2 regions of the Paenibacillus sp. JT22N15 genome follow, and region 2 is predicted to be linked to the other one. Evidence: predicted binding sites of a transcription regulator. Region 2 holds the regulator's gene; the other holds the start of a gene.

Region 1 (12,229 bases), on a different contig from region 2:
GGCGGATTTCGGCTTGACGGTGCTGCTCATTTCGCATGACGAGCAAAGCGTCCGCAAATTCGCGGATCGTGTCATCACGATGCAGCCGGGCGGGATGGCTTCAGTCCAAGCGAAAGGAAGCGTCCTATGATTGTGTTGGAATTGCGTCAAGTGACCAAGGCGTTTCCGCTGCGGCTGCTGAGAAAGCGAAGAGGGCTTAAGGCGAAGGACAGCAGCACGGCCGTTCAAGCTGTGAAGCAGGTTGATCTCGCGCTGCATCGCGGAGAAACGCTTGGGCTTGTTGGGGAAAGCGGCAGCGGGAAAAGCACATTAGCAAGGCTCATTATGAAGCTGGAAACGCTAAGCTCCGGGCAAATTTTGCTCGGCGGACAGTCTATTCATGGACATCATATGAAGGATTTGCAGGTATACAAAAGCGTACAGCTTGTCCTTCAGGACTCTGCATCCTCCTTGCATCCCCGGATGCTTGTTAAAGAGGTGCTGGCAGAGCCAATGCGCAATTTTGGAGCTAAGCATCCGCTGGAAATTCGGGACTTAAGCAAACAGCTCATGCGCGCCGTTGGCCTGGACGAGAGCTTTCTAGGCAAGCTGCCGCATCAGCTTAGCGGAGGGCAGAAGCAGCGCGTATGCATCGCGAGAGCGCTGGCGGTGCGCCCGGAAGTGATTATTTTTGACGAGTCGTTAGCCAGTCTCGATCCTTTATCGCAGACTTCTATCGTGGCGAAGCTCCAGCAAATTCAGCGGCAGCAAGAGCTGGCCTACTTGTTCATTACGCATGATCTGGCGCTTGCCCGTCAACTGTGCGACCGGATCGCCGTCATGTATCAGGGCGAAATCGTGGAAACGTTTAGTGAATGGGAGGAAGGCAAGCTTAAGCATCCTTACACCCGTGCTTTATTTGCGACGCTAGAGGAGCATGTGGACGATAGCTCAGTTGAAAACGCGGAGAAGGAACTGCCCTATGAGCTTGTAAAAAGCTAGCCCTCCTTCGGTGTTTCTCTTACGCGCATAATATTGGAAACTCAGTGGAACCCTATGCAATAAAAAGGTACAAAGGGGTTCAAACATGATGCTAATGAGCTTATGGAAGCAGCTAAAAAGAAAGCTTCGCCGCCGTCCGCTTTGGACGCTAGGCAGTATCGCCTTGCTCGCCGTCACGCTAGCGGGTACTGTCTGGCATCCTGCGAAGGCGGCTGCGGCCATCAACCTGGCAAGCGCCGTCGCCAATTTTGCCGATTCAGCGTCTGGCGCTAATCCCGTAGGCGTAGGAGCAGCATCTAGTGCAGGAGCCGCCAGCGGCCCCTCTTCTGAGCTGCTGCGCGAGCTGCGGGAGCAGCAGGAGCCAGTCAGCGTCATGCTGCGCCGCTACTATCTATGCGGCGAGGAGAGCAGGCCGCTTGGGCGCATGACTTCTCTCCAGCTGATCCGGCTGCTCGAGGCGAATGGCGAATGGCATGCAAGCTTCGATAAAAAAACGAGCCGGGTGCTGGTTGAGCAGACGGTGGATGAGTTTTCGAAGCATTGCCAGAATGAAGCGTATATGGGCGTGGACAGGCAGGGGAATTTATCGCTGTTTGAGGGGGCCCCCCAGCAGGAGAAGGTGCTAAGAACTTTTTTTCAACTGGATATTCGGTATTTGGAAAGCAGCTTGCCCCGCGACAAAGTAGAGCAGCTGACCCACGGCATTAAAATCAATGACATCGAAGAGTTTAACAGCGTCCTGTCTACCTTTAGCGACTATGAGCTGGGACATGGCAAACCGGCTAAACGATCCGCTTATTAGATGAAAATAGCAGCCCGGAGGACGTTCTTATAGAGGACGTCCTCTTCTTGTTGTATAATGAATGATGGTGTAAAGAAAATCGGCTGCTCCTCGACACTTTCCTCAAACGCATGTTCTCATCCTTTCTGTCTTTTGGTATAATAGGAGAAATAAACGGCAGGAATAAGGAGTTGGCGGTTTGCGCGTTCTTGGCATAGATCCCGGTATTGCGATAGCGGGTTTTGGTTTCATTGATAAACAGGGTCATAAGCTCAAGCCTGTTCAGTATGGCTGTATTCAGACGGAGGCGCATACGGCGCCCGAGGAGCGGCTCATTCAAATTTATGATTCGGCTGTTGCCCTAATGGATAAGTATAAGCCCGATTCGGTTGCAGTGGAGAAGCTGTTCTTCAACCGGAACGTTTCAACGGCGTTTGCGGTTGGTCAGGCGCGGGGGGTTATTATTTTGGCGGCGGCGCAGCGCGGGCTTCCGGTTGCGGAATATACGCCGCTGCAAGTTAAGCAGGCTGTTGTAGGCTACGGCAAGGCGGAAAAGCGCCAAGTGCAGGAGATGGTCAAGATGTTCCTGAATTTATCGGCCATTCCGAAGCCCGATGATGTGGCGGATGCGCTGGCAGTGGCCATTTGCCATGCCCATTCGGCAGTTTTAGTCCAAAAAATTAATGAGGCGGGACGATCATGATTGATTTTTTACGAGGTATAGTGTCCCATGTTGAGCTGGAGTATGTGGTGCTGGATGTACGAGATGTCGGTTACCGGGTGTTTACGCCGAATCCCTATGCGTTAGCGAAAAGGGAAGAGCCTGCAACCCTATATATTCATCATTCCGTTCGCGAGGATGCGATTTTGCTGTACGGGTTTGCAACGCGCGAGGAACAGACGCTGTTCCGCAAGCTGCTGGAAGTATCGGGCATTGGGCCGCGCGTGGCGCTGGGCATACTCGCAGGAGGCAAGCCAGAAACCGTTATTGCTGCCATTCAGCAGGAAAACATTACGTTTCTTACGAAGCTGCCGGGCATTGGCAAGAAGACGGCGCAGCGGATGATTTTGGATTTGAAGGACAAGCTTGCAGGCATCGCAAGCGATGCGGCAGTGCTGTCGGCGGCGGGCGCTTACCTGGAGCCTGATTTATTCCAAAGCGGAAGCGGGCAGGGAGCAGGCACCGCTTGGGAAGAAGCGCGTGAGGCACTCGCAGCGCTTGGTTATACAGCTGCGGAGCTTGACCGGGCATGGCATGGCTTGCAGCAGACGGTGATTCCAGAGGAGACGGTTGATTCCCTCATGAAGCGCGCTTTGCAGCAGCTGTTTAAAGGTTGACGAAAAGGAGCTGAGCACGGATGGACGAAAGAATTATTTCCGCCAACCTTATGATGGATGATCAGGCGGTGGAGCTAAGTCTGCGTCCTCGTTATTTGGCTGAATATATCGGTCAATCGAAGGCGAAGGAAAATTTAAAAGTATACATAGACGCGGCAAAGCTTCGCAAGGAAGCGCTCGATCATGTATTGCTTTACGGGCCGCCCGGACTTGGAAAAACAACGCTGTCGAACATAATCGCCAATGAGCTTGGCGTAAACCTGCGTACGACATCGGGACCAGCTATTGAGCGCCCAGGCGATCTCGCTGCCCTGCTGACGAATTTGCAGGAGGGCGACGTGCTGTTTATCGATGAAATCCATAGGCTGCACCGTACAGTAGAAGAAGTGCTTTATCCGGCAATGGAGGATTATGCGCTCGACATTATGATCGGCAAAGGGCCAAGCGCAAGATCCGTACGGCTTGATTTGCCGCCTTTTACATTAATTGGCGCAACGACAAGGGCGGGGCTGCTTTCCGCTCCGCTGCGGGACCGCTTCGGCGTCATCAGCAGGCTGGAGTTTTATACGGTTGATGAGCTTGCTTATATTATTTCGCGCTCGGCGGAAATTTTCGATATTTCCATCGTGGGCGAAGCATCTCAGGAAATTGCGCTGCGCTCCCGTGGAACACCGCGAATTGCCAACCGCCTGCTCAAGCGGGTAAGGGATTTTGCCCAGGTGCGTGGCGATGGCATTATAACAGACGAAATAGCAAGCTCGGCGCTGGAGCTTCTGCAGGTTGATCCGATGGGACTGGACAGCATCGACCATAAAATGCTGCATGCAATGATGACGACATTTGCCGGGCGTCCAGTAGGCCTGGATACAATCGCGGCTACAATTGGCGAGGAAAGCCAGACGATAGAAGATGTATATGAGCCATATTTAATGCAGATTGGCTTTCTCCAGCGTACGCCACGCGGACGTATGGCGACCGAGCAGGCGTATCGCCATATAGGCATTCCATACCCGGAGAGAAATTAGAATGGCTGGCGCGGGGAAGCATTCAGCAGAAAAGCTGTTTATCGTCTATGATGGCCAGTGCAATCTATGCATTGCAACGGTTGCAAGGCTCAAGGAGCTTCCGTCGCGGGCCCATTTGCAATTTGTGCAAATTCAGCAATTGGAACAGCCGGGAACGGTGAGCGTTCCTGGCATTCAGCAGGTGAGCACGCAGCAGCTTTATGAGAAAATGCATGTTGCGGACAGCAATGGCATGTTATATGCCGGAGCAGACGGCGTTATACGCGTGCTGCGCACGGTTAAAGGGCTGGGAGCGCTCGCCCTGTTGTACCGGATCCCAGGCATGCGGCGAATAGCAGATGCTATTTATCGCATCATTGCGGGCCGACGTTACGAATGGTTTGGCAGAACAGAGCAAAGCTGCTCGGTGGATGGCTGCGAATGGAAGCCGCCAATGCAGAACAATAATCACCCAGAAGGGGGAAGGTGAGATGAACGCCCGCTTTTCGATCAGACGGCTGTCGCTTCTAACTTTAGCTGGGCTAATGCTCATTTCGATGTGGCATGTACAGCCTTCTCAAGGAGCCGTACCTCAGCTTGATTCGATAAGAGTCGCTATATTTTTGCAATTTCCGGGGAAATATTCGGTGAATACAGCCGCAGCAACACTCAGCTCGGCAGGCGGCTTGTCCATTGGAATGAAGCAGCCGTCCGGCGCGGAGGAATGGCTGCGGGAGGCAGGCAATGTACAGGCCCGCTTTGCCAAGGACGATTATAAGGTCAAGGTGCTGGAAACGACCAGCTTCGAGACGGCGCTTAGCGCTTATAAAAGAGTGCAGACGGCGAAGGGCAGCGGTTTTATTACTTCCTTAACGAAGAAAAGCAAGACGGTATATCAAGTAACAGAAGGTACCTACAAAACCGTTGAAGAAGCAAAAACTGCGCTAAGCAAATGGAAGTCAGACAGCGAGTTAACGAAGCTGTCCGGCGGTTCGCAGCCGGAGCTGCAAGGGCCGCTTCATCTGGAAAGCACAGGCTATGCTTCTAAAGCTGAGGCTGTTAAGGCATCGTCATCATTTGAGGCAGCGGGAATTGATACGTATATCGCTGTGCGCAAGCCAGCCAGCGGACTGCGTTATTCGGTTATGGTAGGTGCTGCTGCCAGCAGTGCTGATCTAGACCTCATCAAGGTAGCGTCTGGAGCATCTGGCGTCAGCCTGCTGCAGGCTGACGCCAAATCGCCTTATCTGCTGCTGAAGAACGACCATACGCTGACAGGCAAGTCGGGAAGCTCACTTACGATGTATACGTTCCCTGTAACAAGCGCCAAAGTATGGGTCGAGCCGGCAGGCAAAGAAACGATCAAACTGACGGAGCGTTACAGCCGTACGTATCGCGGTGCTTTTGAGTTTAGTGATTTTAATGGGAAGCTTGCAGTCGTAAATGAACTTCCGTTTGAGCAGTATTTGTATTCCGTTGTAGGTGCGGAAATGGTTGCGACTTGGCCGCAGGAGGCTTTGAAGGCTCAGGCGGTAGCCGCTAGAACGTATGCGCTCTATCAAGGCACGGGCTTTCAAATCGCCCATGTAGTCGATAGTGTGAGCAGCCAAGCCTATGCGGGAACAAGCACGGAGAAGCAATCCACGATTCAAGCGGTAGACGCGACGCAAGGCGAGGTCGTGCTTTATAAAGGCAAGCTGATTGAGGCGCTTTATTCCTCCAATGGCGGCGGGGCTACAGCGGATGCCAAGGAAGTATGGGGCAATGCCGTTCCTTATTTGACGAGTGTCAAAAGCCCGACGGACAGCTCGGCGGAAAAAGGGCTGTACAGCTGGTACCGCGTCGTGCTCCCAAGCGGCTTGACCGGCTATATTCGCGAAGATTTGCTTACGGCAACGAGCGAAACGAATCCCGCAGGAATTAAGTTGATGAAGGTGAATACGGACGGCGTAAAGGTGCGGAAAATACCGCTCATCCAAGATGATGTGCCGTTGGTTGGCCAAGTTAATGCGGGTGCAAAGGTAGTCGTCTTGGAAAAATCAGTGCAATCCGGTCCGATGTCTTGGGTACGAGGACCTTTCAGCTCAGAGGAGCTGGTTGCTTCACTCAAGAGCGTCACCACGATAGCCGGTCCAATTACTTCGCTCCAAGTGAGCAAGACAGGACAGTCGGGTCGGGCTACGGAAATGCTGGCGAACGGCAAAAAGCTGGAGGTCAAATATCCGGATATGCTGCGGACGGCGCTGGGAAGCCTGCCGAGCACCTTGTTCCAAATTGACGAGACAGCACGCGTGAACGTACTCGGAGCGAATAAGAAAACGACAACAAAGCCTGAGAGTGCAGGTGCGATCTATACGATTGGGGCAGGCGGCGAAGTGAAGCAAATGGATGCCAAGCTGTATATTATGGGCAGCAAGGGCAAGATTCGTGAAGCGACGAAGACGCCGAGCTTCCGTTTCATCGGTACAGGCTTCGGCCATGGCATCGGTTTGTCCCAGTATGGGGCGCTTGGCCTTGCCGAGCAAGGGTATGACTACTCTTATATTCTGAAATACTATTATAATGATGTAACTATCGCTAAGGAATGATGACTGACAGATGAACGTAGAAATGTTTGATTTTGAACTGCCGGAGCATTTAATTGCTCAGACCCCGCTGCAGCAGCGCACTTCATCGAGGCTTTTAACGCTGGACCGCAGCAATGGCGCGGTGAATCATGAAAGCTTCACCGATCTGGCACAGCATTTGCATGCCGGCGATGTGCTGGTGCTTAATGACACCAGGGTACTGCCTGCTCGTTTAATTGGCGCGAAGGCGGATACAGGGGCGAAGATTGAGCTGCTGCTGCTCAAGCAGCTGGAAGGTGACCGCTGGGAGGCGCTCGCGAAGCCTGCCAAACGCATGAAGATCGGCGCAGAGGTATGGTTTGGCGATGACGGCAGCGGCCAGCCGCTGCTTCGTGCCTTTGTTGAAGAAGAAGGCGATATGGGCGGCCGTACGATCCGGTTTGCGTATACGGGCATTTTTCAGGAGCTGCTGGAGCGGCTTGGAGAAATGCCGCTTCCGCCTTACATTCGGGAACGTCTGGAGGAGCGCGAGCGCTATCAGACCGTTTATGCCAAGCATGATGGCTCGGCGGCAGCCCCGACGGCTGGACTGCATTTTACAGCTGACTTTTTGCAGCAGCTTGCGGATAAAGGTGTGCGCATTGCTTATGTGACGCTGCATGTTGGGCTTGGAACGTTTCGGCCGATGTCGGTAGACGTAGTGGAAGAGCATGTGATGCATTCGGAATATTACGAGCTTAGCGAGGAGACCGCGGCGCTGCTGAATCAGGCGAAGGTCGAGGGCGCACGCATCGTTGCTGTAGGGACAACCTCTGCAAGGACGCTGGAAACCGTTGCGGCGCGCTTTGAGAAGGAAGCGATTCAGGCATGCAGCGGCTGGACTGATATTTTTATTTTTCCGGGCTACTCCTTCAAGCTCGTTAATGCGCTGCTAACCAATTTCCATTTGCCCAAGTCGACGCTGGTTATGCTCGTCAGCGCGCTTGCTGGGCGCGATGCGGTTATGAGCGCTTATGCAGAAGCGATTCGTGAGGAATACCGCTTTTTTAGCTTCGGTGATGCGATGTTTATTTATTAATAGTGGAGCAACAAAATTAAAGAAGACAGGAAGCGTGAATTGTGGCTGTAACCTATGAATTGTTAAAAGTGTGCAAGCAGTCTGGAGCGCGGCTTGGCCGCGTCCATACGCCCCATGGCGTTATTGAGACGCCGGCTTTTATGCCAGTGGGAACTCAGGCGACGGTAAAGACGATGAGCCCGGAAGAGCTGAAAACGATGGATGCTCATATTATTTTGAGCAATACGTACCATCTGTTTTTGCGCCCCGGACATGATTTGATTGGGCGTGCAGGCGGATTGCATAAGTTTATGAACTGGGACCGTCCAATTTTGACTGACAGCGGCGGTTTTCAGGTGTTCAGCTTGAGCGAGATGCGTAAAATTACGGAAGAAGGCGTCCAGTTCCGCTCCCATCTGAATGGAGACAAGATGTTTTTGTCGCCGGAGAAGGCGATGGAAATTCAAAATACGCTTGGCTCGGATATTATGATGGCATTTGACGAATGCCCGCCATACCCAGCTGAGCATGCTTATGTGAAACAGTCGCTTGAGCGCACGACACGCTGGGCGGAGCGCTGCCTTGAATCCCATGCGCGTCCACATGATCAAGGGCTGTTTGCAATCGTCCAAGGAGGCATGTACGAGGACCTGCGCATCCAGAGCGCGAAAGATTTGACTTCCATGGATTTCCCGGGGTATGCTATTGGAGGACTAAGTGTCGGTGAGCCGAAACACTTGATGTATCAAGCACTTGAGTATACGGTACCGCTGCTTCCAACCGGCAAGCCAAGGTATTTAATGGGAGTTGGTTCGCCCGATGCGCTGCTGGAAGGCTCCATTCGCGGCATCGATATGTTCGACTGTGTGCTTCCTACGAGAATTGCGCGCAACGGAACAACGATGACAAGCGAGGGAAGACTCGTTATTCGCAATGCCAAGTATGCAGAGGATTTTGGTCCACTTGATCCGAAATGCTCTTGCTACACATGCACGAATTATTCACGCGCGTATATTCGCCACTTGATGAAGGCCGATGAAACATTCGGTATGAGATTGACGACTTATCATAATCTACATTTCCTGCTTCAACTCATGAGGGATGTGCGTCAGGCGATTACCGAAGATCGGCTCCTTGATTTTCGCGATGAGTTTTTTGACAGCTATGGGTTGCGGGATAACGATAAGGGATTTTAGAAAGGGGGGATTTCAATGTCACTATGGTTAGCAGATGCAGCTGGAGCACCAGCGAATAGCATTTGGGGCATGGCATGGCCGATACTACTTATGTTTGCCGTGTTCTATTTCTTGCTTATTCGTCCGCAACAGAAGAAACAAAAGCAGCGTACAGCGCTGTTGTCGCAATTGAAAAAAGGCGATAAAATTTCAACAATCGGCGGTATGCACGGTACAATCACGGAATTGACGGATGACACAGTCGTACTTCGCGTCAATGATACGGTTAAGCTGACGTTTGAACGCAGCGCAATTAGCTCGGTCGTTAGCAGTGCGCCTACGATTTCGAAAGATTAGTAGGATAGCTCCAAAAAGCCTGCGCCTTGAAGGTTAATCCTTCAAGACGCAGGCTTTTTTTATATGAGTATGTAGAAGCCTTCTTTAGGCTAAGCTGCTTCTATTTTTCCCCGTTAGCGCTCCTATGCCGTCTGAAAATGATGCCGGCTGCCGAATTACTTTTTAAGATTGACGCCAATAACGCCCCCAAAAGCGCCAAGCAGCAAAGTAATGCCAAGGACAATGGCGGTATGCAGAGAAAATCCGGCATCGGCAGCCAGAAAGCCAATCAGCAATATGGTCAAACCATAGAGCAGGCCAAGCAATCCGCCCTGATACCAGCCTTTCATGCCGGATCGCTTGCCGGACGTTAATCCGCCCGCAAAAGCGGATACGCCATGAATACATGTTGCGAAAGTCGGCAGGCTGCTTTCCTTCATATTTCCAAAATGCAGCAAAAGCGAGAGCAGCAATGCGCCTAAAGCAAGCCAAATGATGGCATACAGGAGACCCGCCAGCATAGGGGAAGCGATCTGGGGAGGCCGCGGAACATGTTTAATGGGATTCATCGTTTTCCTCCTTTAAATTCCTTTTACTTAAACCATATGGCCAGGCTCTGCGGAATAGTACAGGCAAGCGGAAGGGTGGACGAAATTCTATCCAATTACGTATAATGTGAGGGATAAGAAAGGGTGAAGCGAGATGGAAACCAAGGCAGCAGGAATGCTTTACAATCCGGCGGCTTGGCAGGTTATCGCGGTAGCAGTTATTTTTTTGGTAACCTATGCCTTTGTCATTACGGATAAAATCAATCGGGCAGTGGCGGCGCTTGCAGGCGCATTTCTCATATTGGTGCTGGGCATATTGGACTTGCGTTTTGCCTTTACGGAGGCGGTCGGCTGGCGGGTCATTATGCTGCTCATCGGCATGATGCTGCTTGTCGGCATTTTGAACCGGGCAGGGGTCATTCCATACATAGCGATCAAGCTGGCCCAGTGGGTCAAAGGAAGCTCGTGGAAAATCTTTATACTGCTCATTGCCTTAACCGGCATTAGCTCGGCTTTTCTGGACAATGTAACGATTATGCTGCTCGTCATTCCGGTAACAATGTCGATTACAAAATTGCTGAAGCTGAATCCTTACCCTTTTATTTTTGCAGAAATTGCTGCTTCCAACATCGGTGGTGCTGCTACTTTAATCGGTGATCCGGTTAATATGATTATTGGCTCTGCGAACAAGCAGTTGACGTTTAATGCCTTTATCGTCCATTTGGGACCTGTATCATTGTTTATATTGATCGTTACGATAGGCTTGTTTTTGTTCGTATACCGCAAGCATTTTAAGCCTACGCATAAAAGCAAGGAAGCAAGCGAGCTGATGAAGCTTTCCGCCAGCTCCTACATTAAAAATCGCCCGCTGATGATCAAATCGGTCGTCGTTTTTTTGCTAACCATTATTGCCTTTACGCTCCATTCGGCATTAGGCATTGAGCCGGCGGCTATCGCGCTTGGCAGTGCGGCACTGCTCATGGTCATAGGTTTGAAGCGCAAGGAAGCAGAAATTGCCTTCCGCATGGTGGATTGGGGTACGATATTATTTTTTATCGGCTTATTTATTATGGTAGCGGGACTTTCGGCAACGAATTGGACCAACCAAATCGCTTTGGTTGTGCTGCAAATGACTTCCGGTAATGTTGATATAGCGTCATTGCTGCTATTGTGGATTTCCGGTGTAGCCTCCGCCACGATGGATAATGTGCCGTTTGTAACGGCAATGGTTCCCGTTATTCAAGCGATGGGTGCTGAGCTGGGACTGAGCGCGGGTCAAATGGAGCCGCTGTGGTGGTCGCTGTCGCTTGGCGCAAATCTCGGCAGCAACGGCACGCTCATTGGCGCTTCCGCAAACGTAATTGCCGCAGGCCTTGCTTTGCGGGAAGGCAAAAGCTTTCATTTTAGAGCCTTTCTTAAAGTAGGTGCGCCAATTGCGCTTATGTCGCTGCTCGTCTCTACGGCTTATGTGTATTTTATTCTGATCCCGTAATTTTATGTTTTCCCGCCTTTACCATAAATTCGTGCCTGGCCGTTTCGTATGAGGGAGATGGCGGCAGGTGAGAATACGTGTACAGACCGCTCAGGCCAAAATGCAGCAGGCGCGAGCGATGAAGGAGGCGGGACCACTTGGAATTTCTGACCCTTGTGCTGCGTACCGTATTGATTTATTTCATCGTATTTCTCATCATGCGGTTTATGGGAAAACGGGAAATCGGCAAGCTGTCGGTTTTTGACCTCGTTATCTCGGTTATGATTGCGGAAATAGCTGTGATCGTTATAGAGGATTTGGATCGAACGATGTGGGAAGGCATTGTGCCGATGGTTATTTTAATGCTGGTGCAGGTGGGAATGGCTTTTGTGGCGCTGAAAAATCGCAAGCTGCGGCAGCTATTTGACGGGAAGCCAAGCGTTATTATGGCGAAGGGCAAGCTGAATCGCGATGTCATGCGCAAGCAGCGCTATAATCTGGATGATTTTATGCTCCAGCTTAGAGAAAATCAAATTACAAGAATCTCGGATGTGGAATTTGCGATTTTGGAAACGAGCGGCAAGCTGTCGGTCATTCCTAAAAGTACAGAAGGGTCCCCGGAAGAGATAGCGGAAGAGCGTTTGAATGTGGAGGAACAACGGAGCAGGGGCGGACACGAGCTGCAGCAGCAGGCGGAAGAAGACAGTAGGGCTGAGCATAATTCGGATTTGGCGGGCAAGCTGTCTATGCAGCAAAATGCTAAGGTCATTCCGCCCAAATATCGTTTTGAGATTTTGCCTATTCCGCTCATTATGGATGGCAAAGTACAGGATGAAAATTTGGAGAAGCTGGAGAAAACCCGTTTTTGGTTGAAAAATGTCCTTCAGGATGAAGGGGTAACCGACTTTAAGGAAGTATTCCTTTGTACAATAGACCATAAAGGCAAGCTGTTTTTGGATAAAACGAAAAAG
Region 2 (12,229 bases):
AAGGAATGGCTCTACCTGCTGGCGCGGGAAGGTGAAACGTTTGATTTCCTTCGTCTGATCGTTAGCGTCGTAAATAATAATATCGTTTCCTGAGGATTGCGCCGGGAAGAAGCGGTACATGCCGTTAGCCTTCAAAATCCCGTTCGTCGTTCCTTCATGCAAAATGCCGTCAACCGTTTCTTTGAGATGAACCGCCTTCTCGTTCTTTTCCTTCAGCAGGTTTTCCACGTTGCCCTTCAGTCCTAGATGATGACCGAGCAGCATCTGCATATTGATATAAGGAATAATATGCGGCAGCGGAACATCGCGCAAAATATGGCGATCCAAATCAGGCGGAATGTACACTGGCGCGTCTACTGAAATTTTTGAACGCTCGATTCGGGTAAGCTTAGGCAGCTCTTTGCTTTGAACCTCTTCTTCGCCGCCCGATGCTTTGTATTCCGCCATCTCATCTTCCATCCGTTGACGGTGGTCTTTATCCATAAGCTTATTGGCAATATCAAGCCCGTCCATTGCATCCTTCGCATACAGCACCAAGCCGTCATACTCCGGACCAATCCGCGTCTTCGTAAATTTCCGGGTCAACGCCGCACCACCGACCAGAATTGGCGCGTCAATGCCTGCGCTGCGCATATCCTGCGCTGTAATGACCATCTGCTGCGCCGATTTGACCAGCAAGCCCGACAGGCCAATCGCATCCGCCTTCTCATTGCGGTAAGCTTCTATAAGCTTCTCAGGTGGTACTTTAATGCCGAGATTAATAATCTTGTAACCGTTGTTGGACAAAATAATTTCAACGAGGTTTTTGCCGATGTCATGCACATCGCCTTTTACCGTCGCCAATATAATTTTCCCTTTTACGGACGATTCATCCTTCTCCATAAACTGCTCCAAATGAGCAACCGAAGCTTTCATGACCTCTGCGCTTTGCAGTACCTCCGCCACAATGAGCTCATTATTATTAAACAGTCTGCCGACCTCTTCCATCCCCCGCATGAGCGGTCCATTGATGACCTCCAGCGCCGTATATTTGGCAAGCGCCAAATCCAGATCAGGAATTAGTCCTTCCTTCGTACCTTCAACGACATAAGAACCCAGTCTTTCCTCCAGCGTCAGGTTGGAGATTTTCTCTTTCTTGACCACTTTCTTCTCGCGGAAGGCGGCAACGAAAGCAGCCAGCGTCTCGTCTGTCGTATTAAAAATCAATTCCTCCGCCAGTCTGCGCTCCTCTTCAGGAATCGAAGCGTAACGCTCCAGCTTCTCGGTGTTCACAATCGCATAATCAAGTCCCGCTTTTGTACAATGGTACAAATAAACCGAGTTCAATACTTCGCGACCCGCATCCGGCAAGCCGAAGGAAATGTTGCTCAGGCCTAGAATCGTTTTGGCAAGCGGATATTTTTCTTTGATTAGTTTAATACCCTCAATCGTCTCCACTGCGGAGCCAATATATTGCGGGTCACCAGAGCCAACCGGGAACATATTCGGGTCAAAAATAATATCCTCCGGGTTCATGCCATACTTATCAACAAGCAAACGGTAGGAACGCTCTGCCACTTCGAGCTTCGCTTCACGGCTAACCGCCTGACCGCGCTCATCAATTAGTATCATGACGACAGCTGCGCCATATTGATGGATAAGCGGAAGAATCTTTTCAAACTTGGCTTCGCCATCCTCCAGGTTAATGGAGTTAATGATCGCTTTTCCTTGCGAATATTTAAGGCCCAGCTCAATAATATGATCGTACGTCGAATCAAGCATGAGCGGCACTTTAATTTTCTTGACAACTTGCGGCAAAAAATGATGAACGGCGTACGCTTCATCAATATCCGTATCCTGCAAGTTAATGTCAATGACATGGGCTCCGCCTTTTACTTGCGCTCTGGCAATTTCCGAAGCTTCGTCAAACTTCTCTTCTTTGATCAGACGCTTGAACTTCCGCGAGCCGGAAATGTTCGTGCGCTCCCCTATCATAATTGGGCGGTTTTCCGGCTCAATATAGACGGTATCAATGCCGGATACTGCTGCAGGATGCTCGCCATATTTGGTACGCGGCGGATATTTCGCCATCGTCTCGACAAGAGCGCGGATATGGTCCGGCGTCGTACCGCAGCAGCCGCCAGCAATGTTAAGCCAGCCCTGCTCGGCAAAAGCAGACATTTTTTTCGCTAGCGATTCTGGCGACTCATGATATTTACCGTTCTCATCCGGTAAGCCCGCGTTCGGATAACAGCTTACTGCCGAATTGGCAATTTCACTAAGCGTACGAATATGGTCACGCATAAACTCAGGACCTGTCGCACAGTTTAGCCCCATAGATATTGGCTTCAAATGCTCCAGCGAAATATAAAACGATTCAATGCTTTGGCCCGCAAGCGTCGTTCCCATAGGCTCAATCGTTCCCGAAATCATGATCGGAAGCTCACGACCCATCGTCTCAAACGCATTGCGAATGCCGATGCTCCCCGCTTTTACATTAAGTGTATCCTGGGAGGTTTCAAGAAGCAGCGCATCTACATCTGCTTCCATGAGCGCAATGACCTGCTCGTAGTAGCTGTCCACAAGCTCTTCAAAAGTAACACCGCCTGTTACAGAAAGCGTCTTCGTCGTCGGACCAAGCGCTCCTGCCACATAACGCGGATGCTCAGGCGTCGAATATTTATCCGCCGCTTCACGGGCAATTTTCGCCGCAGCCAGGTTGATTTCGCGCGCCTTTTCCGGTATATCGTATTCAGCCAGCACGACGCTAGTTGCTCCGAACGTATTCGTTTCCAAAATGTCCGTGCCTGCCTCTAAATATTGTTCATGTATAGTACGGATGACATCAGGACGCGTCAACACGAGTATTTCATTACAGCCGTCCATATCCTCACCGCCAAAATCATCCTCGGTAAGATCGGCTTGCTGAATCATCGTTCCCATTGCGCCGTCCAAAATCAATATCCGCTTTTGCATCATTTCTTGTATGGTTGGTTTCGACAATTATGTGCACCCTTCCTGTGAAAATCACTAAAGTTCAGTTTAACAGAATCGACGCAATGTGAAAAGCAATTGCAATCGACAATCGCTTGTTTTTGCATTATAATCATTATATATTTAATATAACATTTAATTTCAATAGGAAAAGAGGGAATTGTGATGGCTGAGATTAGAATTCGCAATACTGAGGAAAGAATATCTGGCGAGCAGAACGTTCGCGCGTTTTTGGAAAGCCAAGAAGTGCTTTATGAACACTGGGATGCTAGCAAGTTGCCAGGCCATCTGCAAGATAAATTTGTATTATCCGATGAAGAGAAAGCGGAAATTCTCGCTACTTACGATGTAGAAATTCGCGAGCTTGCCCAGCGTCGCGGTTACAAAACATGGGATATCGTTGCCCTTTCAGATGCTACCCCAGGTCTTGATGATATTTTAAAACGTTTTGAGCAAGTGCATACGCACACAGAAGATGAAGTGCGGGCGATTACAGCTGGACGCGGAATCTTTATTATTAAAGGCAGCGAAGAAGTCGGTTATTTCGACGTTGAGCTGGAAGCGGGAGACGTTATTTCGGTTCCAGAAACAATTCCTCACTTCTTCACATTGATGGATAACCGTCAAATCGTTGCTGTTCGCCTGTTTATTGAAACGGAGGGCTGGATTGCCCACCCGTTCGAAGACCCTGCTTTCACTAAAGCTTGATCGTTTCTTCATTGAATTGCGTCATTATACAGAGAAGCCCCTTGAGCCATGTCAAATGGACCAAGGGGCTTCTTCTTATGCTTTTGCAGCAGTAATGGCGCGAGTATGCGCGACTATCCCAGCAGCGGCAGCAATTCCTCTAAATGCTTAATTTCATATGTAGGCACAATTTCATCCGACCGAACAGCGCCATGGCGATTAATCCATACCGAATCCATACCAATGGCATTTGCACCTAAAATATCCGTAGTCAGTTTGTCCCCAACCATTATACCCTGCTCCGGTTCAATACCAAGGCGCTCCAGCGCATGGCGGAAAATCGAAGCGGCCGGCTTGCCTTCACCGAAAGCGCCCGAAATAATGATGTGGTCAAAATAAGGCGCAAGCTGTGGAACGCCTGTAAGCTTCTCCTGCTGCAAATCCGGTGAGCCGTTCGTTAGCAGCAGCAGCTTATACTTGCCTTTTAGCGCATCTAGCAATCGAAACGTTTCATCATATACAATCGGGCGCGCTCTGCGCTCTGCCGGAAACTGCTCGGCCAGTATGGCGCCAAGCTCTGGATTGTCTACGCCCAGCGCTTTTAGCCCTTTCGTCCATGCTTCACGACGATAAGCGGGTGCAAGCTGCTCCAGCTTTCTGAACTCCTCCTGTTCTCCCTCACGGAAGTTAGCCCATAGGCCTTCAAAAGGATTAATTCCGATCATTTTCGTGAAAGGGAACGTTTCATACGATTCATATAGGCTGCGAGCTTCCTTGCGAACAGCTTCCTCCAGCTCTACCGCATCTACGCCCGCTGCTTCCGCACCTGCTTGACAGGTCGCATCAAATGCTTCTTTTACACTACGGTCATCCCATAGCAGTGTGTCATCCAAATCAAATAATACCGCTAGCTTTGCCATTGTTCACTGACGCTCCTGGTCGTTTTATTTTTGTTCGTATGTTATGCCGTTATCTTTGGCAAATTGCTCTAATCTTGCGCTGATTTCATCCGTTGGATAACGATGAAATACTCGCGAAAAAGCCCACGTCGATCCTTTTTGCGGTTCAATCGTCACATAGCCAGGCTGTACGCGAATCGTCTTGATCGCTTCTGCACCTAGACGCTTGTCGCCAGTCATCTTGCGTGTTTGAACATAGTTTTTACCGATTGTAATATACGGGCGCCGCAGGAAAAATACAATTGCCAGAAATACATAGCAGCCAATTGTCACACCTAGCAAGGTATCGAATTTAAATTGCGGGTCCATTTGGGCAAGTATAACGTACATGGCAATAAACAGCAGGAGTAAAATCGGCGCAATATAGCTGCGGCCAACAAAACGATCTGATTGGGGTCCAGCTGGTTTAAAGCTTGGGCCGCCTTGTTTTTTGCGATTTTTGTTAATTTGGTTCGTATTTCGGCGCACCTTGCGCTCCCATGTACGTGACAAATTCGTTCCTCCTTATTATGGCTGCAGCACAAAATCACGCTTAATAAATCAAGTCAGACAAGTGATGCAGGCTGACACCGTATATCTCCAGGTTTCACAGTAATTCGTTAAAACGGACGTTTGAATTTTGCAATAAAACGATTCGGATAGTCTTCGGCAAGCGCGCTGACCTCATCCAGACGGTTCCATATTTCTTCAGGCATCGTCCAGCCGACAGCTCCCATATTATCCTCATATTGCGCAAGCGTACTAGCACCAAAGATTGGGGACGTAATGCCTTCCCTTTGCAGCAGCCAATTCAGTGAAACTTGAGCAGGTGTTTTATCAAGTTCCTTGGCGGCTGCTAATACAGCATCCAAAACAGCAAAGTTTTGCTCATTTGCCCGGTTTGCCCAAGCACTTTCGCCTACTTTGCTTGTCAATCTGCCCTCTGTCGGCTCTGTGCGATCATACCTGCCGGTCAGAAAACCGCCACCAAGCGGAGCCCATGGAATAACGCCAACGTTTTCTTCTAGGCAAAGCGACATCATTTCGCGATCCATCTGGCGACTAACGAGGCTATATTGAGGCTGCAGCGAAACAAAGCGTACATACCTATTAGCATCGCTCCATGCCAAAGATTTCATAAGCTGCCATGCAAAAAAGTTAGAACAGCCGATGTAACGCACCTTGCCTGATGTGACAAGATCATCGAGCGTCCGCAGCGTCTCTTCAATCGGCGTAGCATGATCCCATACATGAACCTGATACAAGTCAATGTAATCGGTTTGCAGTCGCTTGAGGCTCGCTTCCACGCCGTCCATAATATGCTTGCGGGACAGCCCTACTCCATTAATATCAGGTGATGTTGTCATTCTAACCTTTGTAGCAACGACCATCTCAGAACGACGGCCTTTAATCGCTTTTCCGACGATCTCTTCAGAGCGTCCGCTTACATAAACGTTCGCCGTATCGAGAAAATTGCCGCCGCGCTCCACAAAACGATTGATCATCTCAAGCGAATCCTGCTCATTCGTTGTATTGCCAAATGTCATCGTTCCAAGACAAAGTTCAGAAACAGCTAGTCCACTACGTCCAAGCAGTTGGTATTTCATAAAATGATGACCGCCTCTCCCATTAAAATAATTAATGCTGTGGCTTCTCGTCTCCCGCTTCACTCTCTTCATCTTCTACGAATTTAATCGTATCAAGCTGTTGGCGAAAATTGCTTTTAAACTGCTCCATATATTTACTGCGCAGCTCAGCCCGTTCCGTCAGTTCCTCGGGCGTCAAACCGACTGTTTTATTTTTACGGGATAATTCATTAATTCTGGCAATAAGCTCTTCCATTGATTGCTCACCTCACTTGCTGTACTTTTCCCAAACTCTTTCTACTTTGACATTACCAATACGCAGTTGTCAAGGTGAAACGGCTGTCGCCGTCCTTTGGCGGCGCAGCGCGTTTCAGTCCGAGAAATATAGAGAATGGATGAGAAAATCATATCCTTTCCTATATTTCAAGAAAATGGGGCTATAATTAAATACAGAATAGATCGTACAACGATAATGCTATCATTGTTCCGATCTATTCTGTATTTAGGTCGAGTATTCACGCTTCAAAAGTTACGAAGAACAGCTACATGATTTCCGTCATGCAAACAGCTTGCGTATAGTATAGAGGCATGCTTCTTAATGAAGCTATGGAGAAGGAATGACCAGCTTCTGCCCAGGCCATATATCTGGCGACGACAGCTGGTTGCGTTCCCGTATTTGATAAACGGACCAGCGTATATCATCAGAACTGTCCGAGTATTTACGTGCAAGCTCCCATAATGTATCGCCTTGCGCAACCACTACCGTCTGCTCTCCAGCAGACGCTGGCGCAACATGATTCACTGAAGCTTCTGTGCGCACCAATAAAAAACCAGAAAACAATACGATAAACAGAGTCAGACACACCGCCAACTTCAAAGCATAGTTGCTAAATCCAGCCATGCTGATTTGCCATTTCATCTTTGCCGCCTTAACAGGCGCTTTCTCTGAGAATATAGATTGATAGGATTCTGGATAAATGATCATTGCCCTCACTCCCAAACGTTTGTTCTGTTTCGATATTAACACGAACATTTGTTTGTGGTCAACAGACAATGCGAACTTTTGTTTTTAGGAACTTATGTTTGTACGAACGGCGGTTCCATGTTATAATTTGAGAAATAAATACTCATATTGCACTTCGAATGAAGTGCATGGATCAAAGTTTCAATCAAAATTCATGTCGCACTCATCATGGAGTGCGTGAACTGGAGTGATCGTGTTGTCCAAAGCTTCCAATCGCCAGCAGTCGATTCTGGAATTTATAAAGAACGAAGTTCGCGAGAAGGGTTATCCGCCTTCCGTACGTGAAATTGGAGAAGCAGTTGGACTTGCTTCAAGCTCGACTGTACACGGTCATCTGGACCGTCTGGAGAAGAAAGGGCTTATCCGCCGCGATCCAACTAAACCTCGCGCTATCGAGATTTTGGATCAGGAAGATGTCGACGGGATTATCCGTCCTGCTGTTACCCATGTACCGATCGTCGGTAAAGTTACTGCCGGTGTGCCGATTACCGCTACTGAGAATATTGAAGAATATTTCCCCATCTCTTCCCATTACGTAGGAGATGATGATGTATTCATTCTTAATGTCATTGGCGAGAGCATGATTGAAGCCGGCATACATAACGGCGACTACGTTATTGTACGCCAGCAGCAGACCGCTACTAACGGTGATATTGTGGTCGCCATGACTGAGCACGATGAAGCAACAGTCAAAACCTTTTACCGCGAGAAGGATCATATCCGTCTCCAACCGGAAAATGTAACCATGGAACCTATCCGCCTGAAGAACGTTACGATTTTAGGCAAAGTCATCGGCTTGTTCCGTGATTTTCATTAATCGTAGAAATTTCATACCCTTCATACAAGAATAAAGCTGCATCCTTGCCCGCACTAGAAACGGGTTGGATGCAGCTTTTTAATTTAGTCAGAGGATTTTTTCCAGCTATCGGTCTTCCTCCTCAGACTGCCTCGGTATGACGACATTTGGGAAAGCTTGAACAACCCAAAAACTCCCCACGCGCACTTTTACGACGAACTAATGGCTGGCCACATTTTGCACATGCTACTTCTGTCCTTATTTGCTTCGTAATCATTTTCTCAGTATTGTTTTGTTCTGTGTCGGTATGTGGTGTTGGAATTGATCTATTGGCATTGATCTTCAAAATCATTTCAATGAGCTCTGCTCGATCAATAAGCCGAACTGTATTTGATTTTGCTAGGGTGATTGCAGCTTCTGTATATCCACTGTTGGAAATGACCCATGCCTCATTTGCCGAATAATGTGCGATAGAAGCCTGTGCTTCTTGAACAGCCTTAATCCCGACATTTTTACTATAACGTTTAGCTTGAACGACCACCCTTTGCGCGCCTTTTGCTATAACAAGATCTGCCCCGAAATCTCCTGCTGCCTGCGTCACCGTTACCTTATAGCCATGAGCCTCTAAAAGATGTCCAAGATACTTCTCGAACTGTCGGCCCTCCATCTTATCTATTTCTGCGATACCGGAACGCTTAAGGCGTTCATTACGTTTGCGAGCAATTGATATCGCTACAATTGCATACAACATCATAACCGCACCAAATGCAACACCCGCAAAAATAAAAGAATTTGTAAGCTTATAGGCACCAAAACCAGCACCCAGCATAAGTAGCAGCACAAATGCTTGTACCGGGTCCAATTCCTCTTTCTTCCTTCTACGTTTTGCCATATTTAGATCCCCTTTGTTCAACATAATATACCTTATATCGGCATATATAATAGGAATTTGTACCTAATAATGAAAAATACATAAAAGTTATCAGTCTACTCACTTCACTTAACTTTGTTTCCTCACGGTCAGTTGTGTCGATTTTCACAATAACTACCACCATATAAAAAGGCTGACACAAAGCACTACTGATATCTACATCAGTAATACTCGTGTCAGCCCTCTCCAAATTTACAATCGGTTACCGGTATGTATGCTATTGTTTCATCATTCATTTGATGTCATGGATCTGATCGAACCCAGCGAGGAAGAGCTCAACATCCCGTAATCAACAGTATGGCGCAGTGAAACTAGTTTCAATTCGCTGGACTGTGAGACGAAAATGAATGCGGCTTTATCTCCCCGCTGCCTGGAACTCGATCATTCCTGCTTTAATATCTTTCTGTCTCTATAATGATATTTGTTTCCCTCTGTTTTACATTTTTAATATAACACAGGATACTAATGCATTTTGTCGTTTTTTGTCGAAATATTTAATCGTTCGATACTAGTATCGATTTTTATTGACATAATAATGAAAATGTGTATTAAAAAAGAGCTAACCCATTTCTGGATTCAGCCCTTTTTTAGTAAGTGTTCCACTAAAGGTAGTTTTCCTTTAGCTACGTTTGCTGTATAACCGCCTTCGAAATGCGCAGTTATTGCGTAAAATGTTTTAGTAACCTCTCGAATATGCTCTACGTTCACTAGGTTGTTAACATCCAGCGCAACAAATCCCAATGGCAAAAATATTTGTTTGCATGCTTCAAGTGTCGTTATGAATGTAAAAAGGCCCTTAGTGGTATGGAATCTCGGAATGTGATAGTTTTTTTTTGGTTGGAATATATCTACAAAAAAAACTTCACCTAATTTGAATGTATCAAACTGATCTCCATCGATTTCCCCATCATAAATTCGTTGTCCTAGAATCTCAGTCGTTAGATCCATATGATATCCACTCTACTTACGAAGTTCTTTTGGGATAGGTTGAGCCCCAATGAACCCTTTTCGATTTCCACTTGCGACGGAACGCTCAGCGTCTTTTTGCAGTTTGTCTGCAATTTTACGCGCTAGTTTTTGCATCATATTCAGCACCTCCGTCCCTTTGATGAATGGATACCAATACCATCTGAGCGAAAAAAACTAAAGTAACTACATCTGATTGAAAAAATATATTTGACAAAATGAGCAACAAAGGTAAGTTCCTTTCACTGCCCCTACTCCAGCAAATCAATAACGTTAAACTCAACAATATCAATATTATCATGACTGTACCACTTAAGACAATATGTGGAATTATAGATAAAAGGCAAGTTGAGACAATCACACACGTTGTTAAGGACTTAAAATGAAAGCCTCCAGTAAACTTCCTCAGAGTCCAAAAAGCCACTAGACCAATTAAAGTCTGTATAAATGATTCAGTTGCAATCCCAATAATCAATGTAACAGCGATTATAGTTGCAGAACAAATCCGATTACCCAAAGAATAGGCCATCACTTCTACAGATACGCTGCCCTCAGGATCTAACCTTTTTATGAAAAGCGCCATTCTTTGTGATATAAACTCTATCATCCTCTGATTCTCTCCTTCTAGAGAGGAAATATAGGGTGCCAAGTATCAATAATACTAGGGGGTAAGCGTACAAGGCTGCGTCGTAATGAACGGTCAAAAATAAAGATGTCGTGATTATGGCTACAGCAGCTAATGTAGATATTGCAAGCATTCCGTTCGTTCCGGTAAATAGTTTTTCCTTGCGGCTTAGGTCATGCGGAGGAATGACGATAAAAGTAAATCCGTAATTAAATACTGTAATCAGCCATCCGACCGCCAACGAAGCAGCGTCTGTGAAAAATTGAATCGCAATAACCCCGTTCCCTCCTGTATTCTGAGCAACAACATCGCTAACACCTAACGCTGTCACGGCAAAATAGATCGGAAACTGAATACATACATAGGCGGCATAACCTACCGCTACCATCAAACCAGAATAAACAAGTCTAATTTTAAGTGAATACCGAAAAAACGCTGCGAAGATTAAAAATTGCCCAAATATATCTATGTATGGTGATAACCCAACCACAACCCGGACTGCATATGACCAACCGGCCACCCCAATGCAAATAAAAAGGACATTCCATTTATATGCTGCAAGTGGCTGCCTATACGATTTAATCATCAATACAACCATCGCAATTGCATCCAATATGCTAAAAAGCAAATAACTCGCTGTCTCCATTTATAGCGCCACCATCTTTTATTTTAAATTTTGGTTTTCAAATTTATTACTTTCATCATTGCATGATCGCAACTCTGTTGGCAAGACAGAATTTTAATACCTGACGGAAATACACGATCATAAAGAACCTCCACATAAAAAACAATCCATATTATGATTTTTATAACCAACTGATTGTTACGAATATCTTTCCAAAAACAGTGCAACCTTAAATAAAAAAGGGAGCGTGAAATTATTATGCATACCGTCTGGAAAGGCGCTATTAGTTTCGGGTTGGTGCACGTGCCGATCAAAATGCACTCTGCAACGGAAGACAAGGATATATCATTTCGCAGTCTCCATAAAGAGTGCGGCATGCCGATTAATTACGCTAAGACATGCCGTCATTGCAATAAGGAGATTAGTCCGGAAGAGATCGTTAAGGGGTTTGAGTATGAAAAAGGTAAGTATGTAATTGTCAAAGAAGAAGAGCTTGAAGCTATCAAGCCTGATTCCGCCAAAACTATTCAGATTCTTGATTTTGTAGACTTGGCCGAAATTGACCCGGTCTATTATCAAAAAGCCTATTACCTCTCCCCTGACATGGCAGGTGCTGGCGCATATAGCTTGTTGCTTGAAGCCATAAAACAAACTGGAAAAATCGGCATAGCCAAAATATCTATTCGCAGTAAAAGCAGCCTAGCAGCTGTCAGAGTAGTGGGAAATTGCCTATGTTTGGAAACGATGTTTTTTCCAGACGAGATTAGGGCCATATCCCAGGTTCCTAACATACCTGTGCAAACAACGATTAATGATAAAGAGCTCGATATGGCTAAGATGCTGGTAGAACAGCTCAGCGAACCGTTTGATCCTGCCAAATATACGGACGATTACCGTATCGCATTAACTGAATTGATTCAACAAAAAATAGCAGGACAGAGTGTTGATATTGTATCTGCACCAACAGCTGAAGGAAGGACCAATGTCATTGATCTTATGGCCGCGCTCCAAGCAAGCTTGGATGCTACAAAATCCGCCGCCATGCCTCCAAGTGCTCCCTCAACTAAGAAAAAGAGAA

The links. Region 2 encodes LexA, which represses DNA repair genes until DNA is damaged. Its sites were predicted from a motif close to CGAACATATGTTCG; they were not measured.
Region 1: a site for LexA is predicted at 1,887-1,900, ahead of ruvC (crossover junction endodeoxyribonuclease RuvC). Genes of this name have one in related genera too.

The regions. Positions count from the first base shown of each region.
Region 1 covers NZ_JBXENV010000021.1:6,752-18,980, forward strand. Annotated here, with positions in the region: gene AC50X8_RS29375 (ATP-binding cassette domain-containing protein) at 1-130, shown strand, start outside; gene AC50X8_RS29380 (ABC transporter ATP-binding protein) at 127-981, shown strand; gene AC50X8_RS29385 (BofC C-terminal domain-containing protein) at 1,067-1,783, shown strand; gene ruvC (crossover junction endodeoxyribonuclease RuvC) at 1,962-2,465, shown strand; gene ruvA (Holliday junction branch migration protein RuvA) at 2,462-3,100, shown strand; gene ruvB (Holliday junction branch migration DNA helicase RuvB) at 3,121-4,125, shown strand; gene AC50X8_RS29405 (thiol-disulfide oxidoreductase DCC family protein) at 4,127-4,594, shown strand; gene AC50X8_RS29410 (SpoIID/LytB domain-containing protein) at 4,596-6,692, shown strand; gene queA (tRNA preQ1(34) S-adenosylmethionine ribosyltransferase-isomerase QueA) at 6,703-7,749, shown strand; gene tgt (tRNA guanosine(34) transglycosylase Tgt) at 7,788-8,924, shown strand; gene yajC (preprotein translocase subunit YajC) at 8,940-9,260, shown strand; gene AC50X8_RS29430 (TIGR04086 family membrane protein) at 9,416-9,808, opposite strand; gene AC50X8_RS29435 (ArsB/NhaD family transporter) at 9,942-11,279, shown strand; gene AC50X8_RS29440 (DUF421 domain-containing protein) at 11,477-12,229, shown strand, end outside.
Region 2 covers NZ_JBXENV010000003.1:108,505-120,733, reverse strand. Annotated here, with positions in the region: gene metH (methionine synthase) at 1-2,958, opposite strand, end outside; gene AC50X8_RS06685 (1,2-dihydroxy-3-keto-5-methylthiopentene dioxygenase) at 3,139-3,681, shown strand; gene AC50X8_RS06680 (HAD family hydrolase) at 3,795-4,580, opposite strand; gene AC50X8_RS06675 (hypothetical protein) at 4,605-5,111, opposite strand; gene AC50X8_RS06670 (aldo/keto reductase) at 5,219-6,205, opposite strand; gene AC50X8_RS06665 (DUF896 domain-containing protein) at 6,237-6,440, opposite strand; gene AC50X8_RS06660 (LysM peptidoglycan-binding domain-containing protein) at 6,789-7,169, opposite strand; gene lexA (transcriptional repressor LexA) at 7,405-8,025, shown strand; gene AC50X8_RS06650 (restriction endonuclease) at 8,147-8,896, opposite strand; gene AC50X8_RS06645 (LytTR family transcriptional regulator DNA-binding domain-containing protein) at 9,512-9,883, opposite strand; gene AC50X8_RS06640 (hypothetical protein) at 9,896-10,021, opposite strand; gene AC50X8_RS06635 (accessory gene regulator B family protein) at 9,999-10,484, opposite strand; gene AC50X8_RS06630 (hypothetical protein) at 10,453-11,172, opposite strand; gene ku (non-homologous end joining protein Ku) at 11,410-12,229, shown strand, end outside.